Methylobacillus flagellatus KT: one gene and its partner. The protein of the gene in region 2 interacts with the protein of the main gene of each other region in a pairwise test. Links are inferred from orthologs where the notes say so. Each region holds a gene or a part of one and is shown on either strand. Other genes may lie near its edges.

Region 1 (3,805 bases), 250 kb from region 2 along the record:
GTCGGGCCGAGGATGAGGTCGCACTGTTCGAATGCCTTGGCGAAATCCTCTGCGATCAGGCGGCGTATCTGCTGCGCCTTGAGGTAATAGGCATCGTAGTAACCAGCGCTTAACACATAGGTGCCAATCAGGATGCGGCGCTTGACTTCCTCGCCGAAACCTTCGGCACGGCTCTTGCAATACATGTCCATGAGGTCATCGTATTCGGCGGCGCGATGGCCGAAACGCACGCCGTCGTAGCGCGACAGGTTGCTGGAAGCTTCGGCAGGTGCGAGCACGTAATAGACGGGAATGGACAACATGGTGTTGGGCAGGGTGACCTCGACGATTTCCGCGCCCAGCTTGCGGTATTCGTCCACTGCCGCCTCTATCACTTTTGCCACACCGGCATCCAGGCCTTCGGCGAAATACTCCTTGGGCAAGCCGATCCTGATGCCTGCCAGCGATTTACCCAGCTCGCGGGTGTAGTCCTCCTTCTCGCGCTGCAGGCTGGTGGAATCCCGCTCATCGAAGCCGGTCATCACATTCATCATCAGCGCCATGTCCTCGGCAGAATGCGCCATGGGTCCAGCCTGGTCCAGGCTGGAGGCAAACGCGATCATGCCGTAACGGGAAGCCAGACCGTAAGTGGGTTTAAGGCCTGACAGGCCACATAGCGAGGCTGGCTGGCGAATCGAGCCGCCGGTATCGGTGCCAGTGGCCGCGGCACAAAGGCGAGCCGCCACAGCAGCCGCGCTGCCGCCCGAACTGCCGCCGGGAACACGGCTGCGGTCCCAAGGATTCTGCACCTTGCCGAAATAGGAAGTCTCGTTGGAGGAGCCCATCGCGAACTCATCCATATTGGTCTTGCCCAGATTGACGGCGCCGGCAGCATTGAAGCGCTCGATGATGCCTGCATCATAAGGGGCAATGAAGTTTTCCAGCATCCTGGAGCCGCAAGTGGTCCGCCAGCCCTTGGCACAGAAAATGTCCTTTTGCGCAATTGGGATGCCCGTGAGCGGTCCCGCGTCGCCATTGGCGATACGCTGGTCGGCCGCCTGGGCCTGGGCCAGGCTCAGCTCCGGGTTAACGGTGATATAGGCATTGATCTCCGGGTTCAGCTGGGCAATGCGGTTGAGATACTCCTGCGTCAATTCGACGCTAGATATCTCCTTGCTGGCCAACATGTCGGCCAGTTGTTTCAAACTATGATTGATCATGACAGGGACTTATTCGATGACTTTGGGTACGAGGTAGAGACCGTTCTCAACGGCCGGTGCGATGGATTGCAGCAAGTCGCGCTGGTTGCTTTCGGTCACCACATCCTCTCGCAGGCGCTGCGTCACGTCCTGGGAATGCGACATGGGCACGATCCCACTGGTGTCTACGGCCTGCATTTCCTCGATCAGGCCGAGAATTCCGGAAAGCTTGACCAGGGTCGCTTCGGCCTCTTCCTCGCTGACAGCGATCCGTGCAAGGTGCGCAATCCTTTTGACGTCATGTGTGTTGAGTGACATTTATCCAATCCAAATCTTAAATTTCCGGGAGATATCAGGTATTATACCTTGATTTTACGCACATCTTCAGCCGCAACAACATGGCCTGCACGGCCTGCGGCAGCTCGCCAGGATACAAATAATGTTCGGTCTTTTAAACAGCTACTTTTCCAACGATCTCGCCATTGACCTTGGCACAGCAAACACCCTGATTTACGTACGTGGCAAGGGTATCGTCCTTGACGAGCCATCCGTGGTGGCAATCCGCCAGGAAGGCGGCCCCACAGGCAAGAAGACCTTGCTGGCCGTAGGCCTGGAGGCCAAGCGCATGCTGGGCCGCGCGCCAGCCAACATCACCGCGATCCGCCCGATGAAGGATGGCGTGATTGCCGATTTCACCATCACCGAGCAGATGCTCAAGTACTTCATCCGCAAGATCCACGAATCCCGCCTGTTCAGCCCCAATCCCCGCATCATTATCTGTGTACCCGTCGGCTCCACGCAGGTGGAGCGCCGCGCGATCAAGGAATCCGCGGAAATGGCCGGCGCACGGCAGGTCTACCTGATCGAGGAACCGATGGCCGCAGCAATCGGCGCCAATATGCCGGTCGCGGAAGCGACGGGATCCATGGTGGTGGATATCGGCGGCGGTACCACCGAAGTCGGAGTGATTTCGCTGGGCGGCATTGTCTATGCAAAATCGGAGCGTGTCGGCGGCGACAAGTTCGATCAGGCCATCATCGACTACATCCGCCGCAACTACGGCATGCAGATTTCCGAACCGACCGCAGAATTGATCAAGAAGCAGATCGGCTCCGCATTCCCGGGTTCCGAAGTGCTGGAGCTCGAAGTCACCGGCCGCAATCTGGCCGAAGGCTTGCCGCGCAAATTCACCATTTCCAGCAATGAAATCCTGGAAGCGCTGACTGAACCACTCAACTCCATCGTCGGCGCAGTGAAATCCGCCTTGGAGCAAACCCCTCCCGAGCTCGGTGCCGACATCGCCGAAAAAGGCATGGTATTAACCGGCGGCGGCGCATTGCTGCGCGACCTGGACCGCCTGCTGCTGGAAGAAACCGGCCTGCCGGTGATCGTGGCAGAGGACCCGCTGAGCTGTGTCGCCCGCGGCTGCGGCAGGGCATTGGAAGAAATGGACAAGCTGGGCAATGTATTCGCCTACGAATAAATTGCGTTATCATGCGTACGGAATCAGGCCATATCACAATGGCCTGTTTTTTATTACCCGGCGCCCTGCAGGCTCCGCCATACCCTAGCAAACTAGACCAGACAACTACTTACATATCTCATGCCACGCGCCTTAGAACACCAACACCACACTGGCTTCTTTGTTCGCGGCCCGAGCCCCATCGCACGCCTGCTGTTTTTTTCCGTGCTATCTTTGGCGCTGATTGTCACGGATGCACGGCTCAACTACCTTATCGAAGTGCGCCAGGGATTCATTGCCCTGCTTCACCCCCTGCAGATCATTGCCAATGCCCCGCTCAGCCTGGTTGAAGACGTAGGGGCATACCTGCATACCCAGACTACCCTGGCGGAAGAGAACACCCGCCTGCGGCACCAGGCCCTGATGCATGCGGAAGAGCTGCAGCGCTTCCAGGCGCTGATGGCTGAGAATGAGCGACTACGCAGCTTGCTGGGCGCAGCCCAGGTATCCAGCCAGCCGGCAAGGCTTGCCGAGATATTGCATATGGGGCGCGACCCGTTCAGCCACAAGGTGGTCGTCAACCTCGGCTCAAGGCAGAACATCGTTCCGGGCCAGGCGGCAATTGATGAGCACGGGGTGATCGGCCAGGTCACGCGCGTTTATCCTTTCAGCAGCGAAGTGACGCTGATTACCGACAAAGAGCTCTCCATCCCTGTACAGATCGAACGGAACGGTTTGCGGGCCATCGCGTTCGGGCAAGGACGCAATGCGACATTGGAATTGCCCTCCCTGCCTGCGAACGTTGATATCCAGGTAGGTGACAAACTGGTGACTTCCGGCATCGATGGTATCTACCCGCCAGGCCTGGCTGTCGCCGAAATCATCCGCGTAGAGGCCGACGGCGACTCGCCCTTTGCCCATATCATCGGCAAACCCATCGCCGGTATCGATCGTCACAGGCAACTCCTTCTGGTCAGCATTCCCCAGGTTGAGCGCCCGGCAGACAGCAGCGCTGTGAAAACCAACTCCGCCACTCAAAAAACCACCCCGACCAAGCGCCATGTCCGCAACTAGCCTGAAACCCGTATACCTGTCGTTACTGGTGGCATTGCTCATGCAAATCCTGCCATGGTCAGGCAGCCTGCTGACAATACGCCCAGAATTT
Region 2 (3,969 bases):
TGGGCATTCCCTATACCGGCAGTGGAGTGATGGCATCCAGCGTGGGGATGGACAAATGGCGAACCAAACTGCTCTGGCGTGCGGCTGGCGTGGTGACCCCGGATTTCGAACTGGTGACGGCAGATAGCAACTTTGACGCGATAGAACGCAAGCTTGGCCTGCCCTTGTTCGTAAAACCTGCCAATGAAGGTTCCAGCATTGGTATCAGCAAGGTGAAGGCCGCAGGCGGTCTCCAGGCAGCCTACGCGCTGGCGGCCAAGTCCGACCCACTGGTGATCGCTGAGCAGTTCGTCGGCGGTGGCGAGTATACGGTGGGCATACTCGGTGGGGCCGCCTTGCCGGTGATTCGCATCGTGCCTGCCAATGAGTTCTACGACTATGAGGCCAAGTACCTGCGCGACGACACACAATACCTTTGTCCATGTGGGTTGGATGCGTCGCTGGAGGAGCAGATCAAGGCTGAGGCTTTGCAGGCATTCCGCATCGTCGGCGGACGAGGTTGGGGGCGAGTGGATTTCCTCATGGATGAGGCCGGACGCCATTACTTCCTTGAAGTGAATACTTCACCCGGCATGACTGACCACAGCCTGGTGCCCATGGGGGCCAAGGCGGTCGGGCTTGGCTTTGACGAGCTGGTATTGAGCATATTGGAGCTTGCGCATGTGGGATAAGCCGCGGGTCCTCAACTGGATCGCGAACCTGCTCAATGCGCTGGCGGCAGTGATGTTCTTGTACGGGCTGGTGTATGTGGTGGTTCATCTGCCGATTTTCCCGCTAAGGGAAGTCCGGGTGAATGGCAAGCTGGAGCATGTCACACGCGAGCAGATCAAGCTGATTGCGGACCGGCATTTGCAGGGCAACTTCTTCACGGTCGACGTGGCGAAAGCGCGCGATGCTTTCCAGAAGCTGCCGTGGGCACGCAAGGTCAGCGTACGGAAACGCTGGCCCGACCGCCTGGAAGTCGTGATTGAGGAGCACCGGGAGCTGGCGCGCTGGGGCAATATCGCGCTGGTGAACAGTTACGGAGAGCTGTTCCATGCGGCCTCGGACAGCGACCTGCCCGTGTTTTACGGACCCGGAGACGGCGTGGCCGAGGTGGCAAAGCAATATGGTATCTACAGCCGGATACTGGCAGAGGGCACCGGCATGCATATTGTCCAGCTGGCGCTGACACCGCGGCGCGCCTGGCAGATCAGGACCAATACCGGCATGGTGGTCGAACTGGGGCGGGAGCAGATGGAAACACGATTGCAGAAATTTGCCAGCGTGTACAAACAGACATTAGGCGGGCTGAAAGTGGCGATCAGCTACGCCGATTTGCGCTATCCCAATGGCTTTGCCGTGCGCAAGCCCGAGGGGTTGACGCCAAAACGCAAGACAGGAGCAGCCTGAGAAACATGGAAAATTGGAGAAATAAATGAGCAGGGTCCGGGAAGATAAGAATCTGATCGTCGGGCTGGATATAGGCACCTCGAAGATCGTGGCGATCGTGGCCGAGTTGCAGGTAGACGGCAGCCTCAAGGTGATCGGCCTGGGCCAGAACACCTCGCGCGGCCTGAAGAAGGGCGTCGTGGTGAATATCGACTCCACGGTACAGGCCATACAGCGCGCGCTGGAGGAGGCCGAGCTCATGGCGGATTGCAAGATCAGCACCGTTTACACCGGCATTGCTGGCAGCCATATCAAGAGCCTCAACTCGCACGGCATGGTGAAGATCAAGGATGCCGAAGTAACGCAGATGGATGTGGACCGCGTGATCGAAACCGCACGTGCGATTGCCCTGCCGTCAGATCAGCAGATCCTGCATATCCTGACGCAAGAGTTCATTATTGATGGCCAGGAGGATGTGCGCGAACCCTTGGGCATGAGCGGCATGAAGCTTGAGGTCAAGGTGCATATCGTCACTGGCGCGGTTTCTGCCGCGCAAAACATCGTCAAGTGCATCAAGCGCTGCGGCCTGGAGGTCAGCGATCTCATTCTGCAGCCGCTGGCTTCCAGTCTCGCAGTATTGACTGAAGACGAAAAGGAGCTCGGCGTCTGCCTGGTGGATATAGGCGGCGGCACGACCGACATCGCCGTGTTCAAGCAGGGCGCGATCCGCCATACGGCCGTGGTGCCGATTGCTGGCGACCAGATCACCAACGATGTCGCAGTGGCATTCCGTACACCCACCCAATCGGCGGAAGAGATCAAGATCAAGCATGGCTGCGCCTTGCGCCAGCTGGCCGATGCCCGCGAAGTAGTGGAAGTGCCGGGTGTCGATGGCCGCGACCCGCGCCAGTTGTCAGTACAGACCCTGGCCGAGGTGATCGAGCCCCGCGTGGTCGAGCTGTACGAATTCGTGCTCGGCGAGCTGCGCCGTAGCGGCATGGAGGAAATGATCGCCTCCGGCATCGTGATTACTGGCGGCTCCTCTCTCATGAAGGGGATGGTGGAGCTGGGTGAAGAGATTTTCCACATGCCGGTTCGTCTTGGCATGCCGCGCAATGTGGGAGGTTTGTCCGAGGTGGTAGGCAATCCGCGTTATGCCACCGGGGTGGGACTGGTGCTGATGGGCCAGCAGCAAGTGGAACGTCAGCTTCAGGGACAGATGGAATCCAATTCCTTCAGCCAGGTATTGAGCCGGATGAAGAGTTGGTTTCAGGGTAATTTCTAGTAGTACATTGATTTTAAGCGATTGTTGGTAAGCAATAGTGCTTTTTTCGAGTTTAGGCAGACGTAACTTAGGAGGGATTTAACATGTTTGAGATTATGGACAGGGACTCACAAGAGGCCGTGATCAAAGTGATAGGCGTGGGTGGTTGCGGCGGCAACGCAGTGGCTCACATGATTGAAAAAGAGGTCGGCGGCGTGGAGTTCATTTGCGCCAATACCGACATGCAGGCACTGAAGAAGAGCCAAGCCAAGACCGTGTTGCAGATTGGCACTGACATCACCAAGGGCCTGGGTGCAGGTGCGCGTCCGGAGATCGGCCGCGAGGCCGCTTTGGAAGACCGCGATCGCATCGCTGAGGTGATCGATGGTGCAGACATGCTGTTCATCACCGCAGGCATGGGGGGAGGCACCGGCACCGGCGCAGCGCCCATCATCGCGGAAGTCGCCAAGGAAATGGGCATCCTCACCGTGGCGGTGGTGACCAAGCCGTTCGCTTTTGAAGGCAAACGTACCAAGGTCGCACAGGAGGGGCTGGAAGAACTTTCTAAGCATGTCGATTCTCTTATTATCATCCCGAATGAGAAGCTCATGCAGGTGCTGGGTGAAGACGTACCCTTCCTGGAGGCGTTCCAAGCGGCCAACGACGTATTGCACAATGCGGTATCCGGTATTGCCGAGATCATCAATTGCCCTGGCATGGTCAATGTCGACTTTGCCGACGTGCGTACCGTCATGTCCGAAATGGGCATGGCGATGATGGGTTCCGCGACTGCCACCGGCAGCGAGCGCGCCCGCATCGCAGCTGAACAGGCAGTGGCAAGCCCTCTGCTGGAAGACGTCAACCTCGCCAATGCGCGTGGCGTGCTGGTCAACATCACTGCAAGCACTTCCTTCAAGATGAAGGAGTACTATGACGTGATGAACACGATCAAGGAGTTCACGGCTGAGGATGCCACGGTGATCGTGGGCAATGTGTTCGATGAGTCTATCGGCGATGGCTTGCGTGTCACCATGGTAGCAACCGGGTTGAACGGTGTGGCGTCTCGTCGCCAGCAGAAGCCCGAATTGCGTGTGATGACGCAGGTGCGCGATGGTACCACCAACCAGCCGATGTATATGGGTGGTACGGATGATGACAGTCCTGCCGTATTCAGTTCGAATGGCCGTCGTGCGCAGGTTGAAGCCATGAAGATGTCGGGCGTGGAGGAATATGATATTCCTGCATTCCTGCGCAAGCAGGCTGACTGAAGCGGGCTTGCCCGACCAGGTCGGGTAGCGTTGCGTGCTACAATATGGCAATCATATGAATGAGGG

The links. The genes of interacting proteins can lie anywhere in the genome.
Region 1: the proteins of ftsA (region 2) and MFLA_RS12710 interact in binary tests that used the Escherichia coli proteins (3 or more experiments, as listed by UniProt). The link is inferred for Methylobacillus flagellatus KT from one-to-one orthologs.

The regions. Positions count from the first base shown.
Region 1 is NC_007947.1:2,667,100-2,670,904, forward strand. What follows is about bases 669-3,639. They hold MFLA_RS12710 (rod shape-determining protein), read left to right. Parts: upstream 669-1,617; coding sequence 1,618-2,661; downstream 2,662-3,639. Other genes in these bases: gatA (Asp-tRNA(Asn)/Glu-tRNA(Gln) amidotransferase subunit GatA), read right to left, coding at 669-1,199; gatC (Asp-tRNA(Asn)/Glu-tRNA(Gln) amidotransferase subunit GatC), read right to left, coding at 1,209-1,496; mreC (rod shape-determining protein MreC), read left to right, coding at 2,782-3,639. Outside these bases: more of gatA, read right to left, coding at 1-668; more of mreC, read left to right, coding at 3,640-3,714; rod shape-determining protein MreD, read left to right, coding at 3,701-3,805. UniProt on the Escherichia coli protein: Forms membrane-associated dynamic filaments that are essential for cell shape determination. Acts by regulating cell wall synthesis and cell elongation, and thus cell shape.
Region 2 is NC_007947.1:2,415,294-2,419,262, reverse strand. Bases 567-3,536 are described here. They hold ftsA (cell division protein FtsA), read left to right. Parts: upstream 567-1,417; coding sequence 1,418-2,656; downstream 2,657-3,536. Other genes in these bases: ftsZ (cell division protein FtsZ), read left to right, coding at 2,740-3,536; MFLA_RS11570 (cell division protein FtsQ/DivIB), read left to right, coding at 661-1,392; MFLA_RS11575 (D-alanine--D-alanine ligase), read left to right, coding at 567-671. Outside these bases: more of MFLA_RS11575, read left to right, coding at 1-566; more of ftsZ, read left to right, coding at 3,537-3,903. UniProt on the Escherichia coli protein: Essential cell division protein that assists in the assembly of the Z ring. May serve as the principal membrane anchor for the Z ring.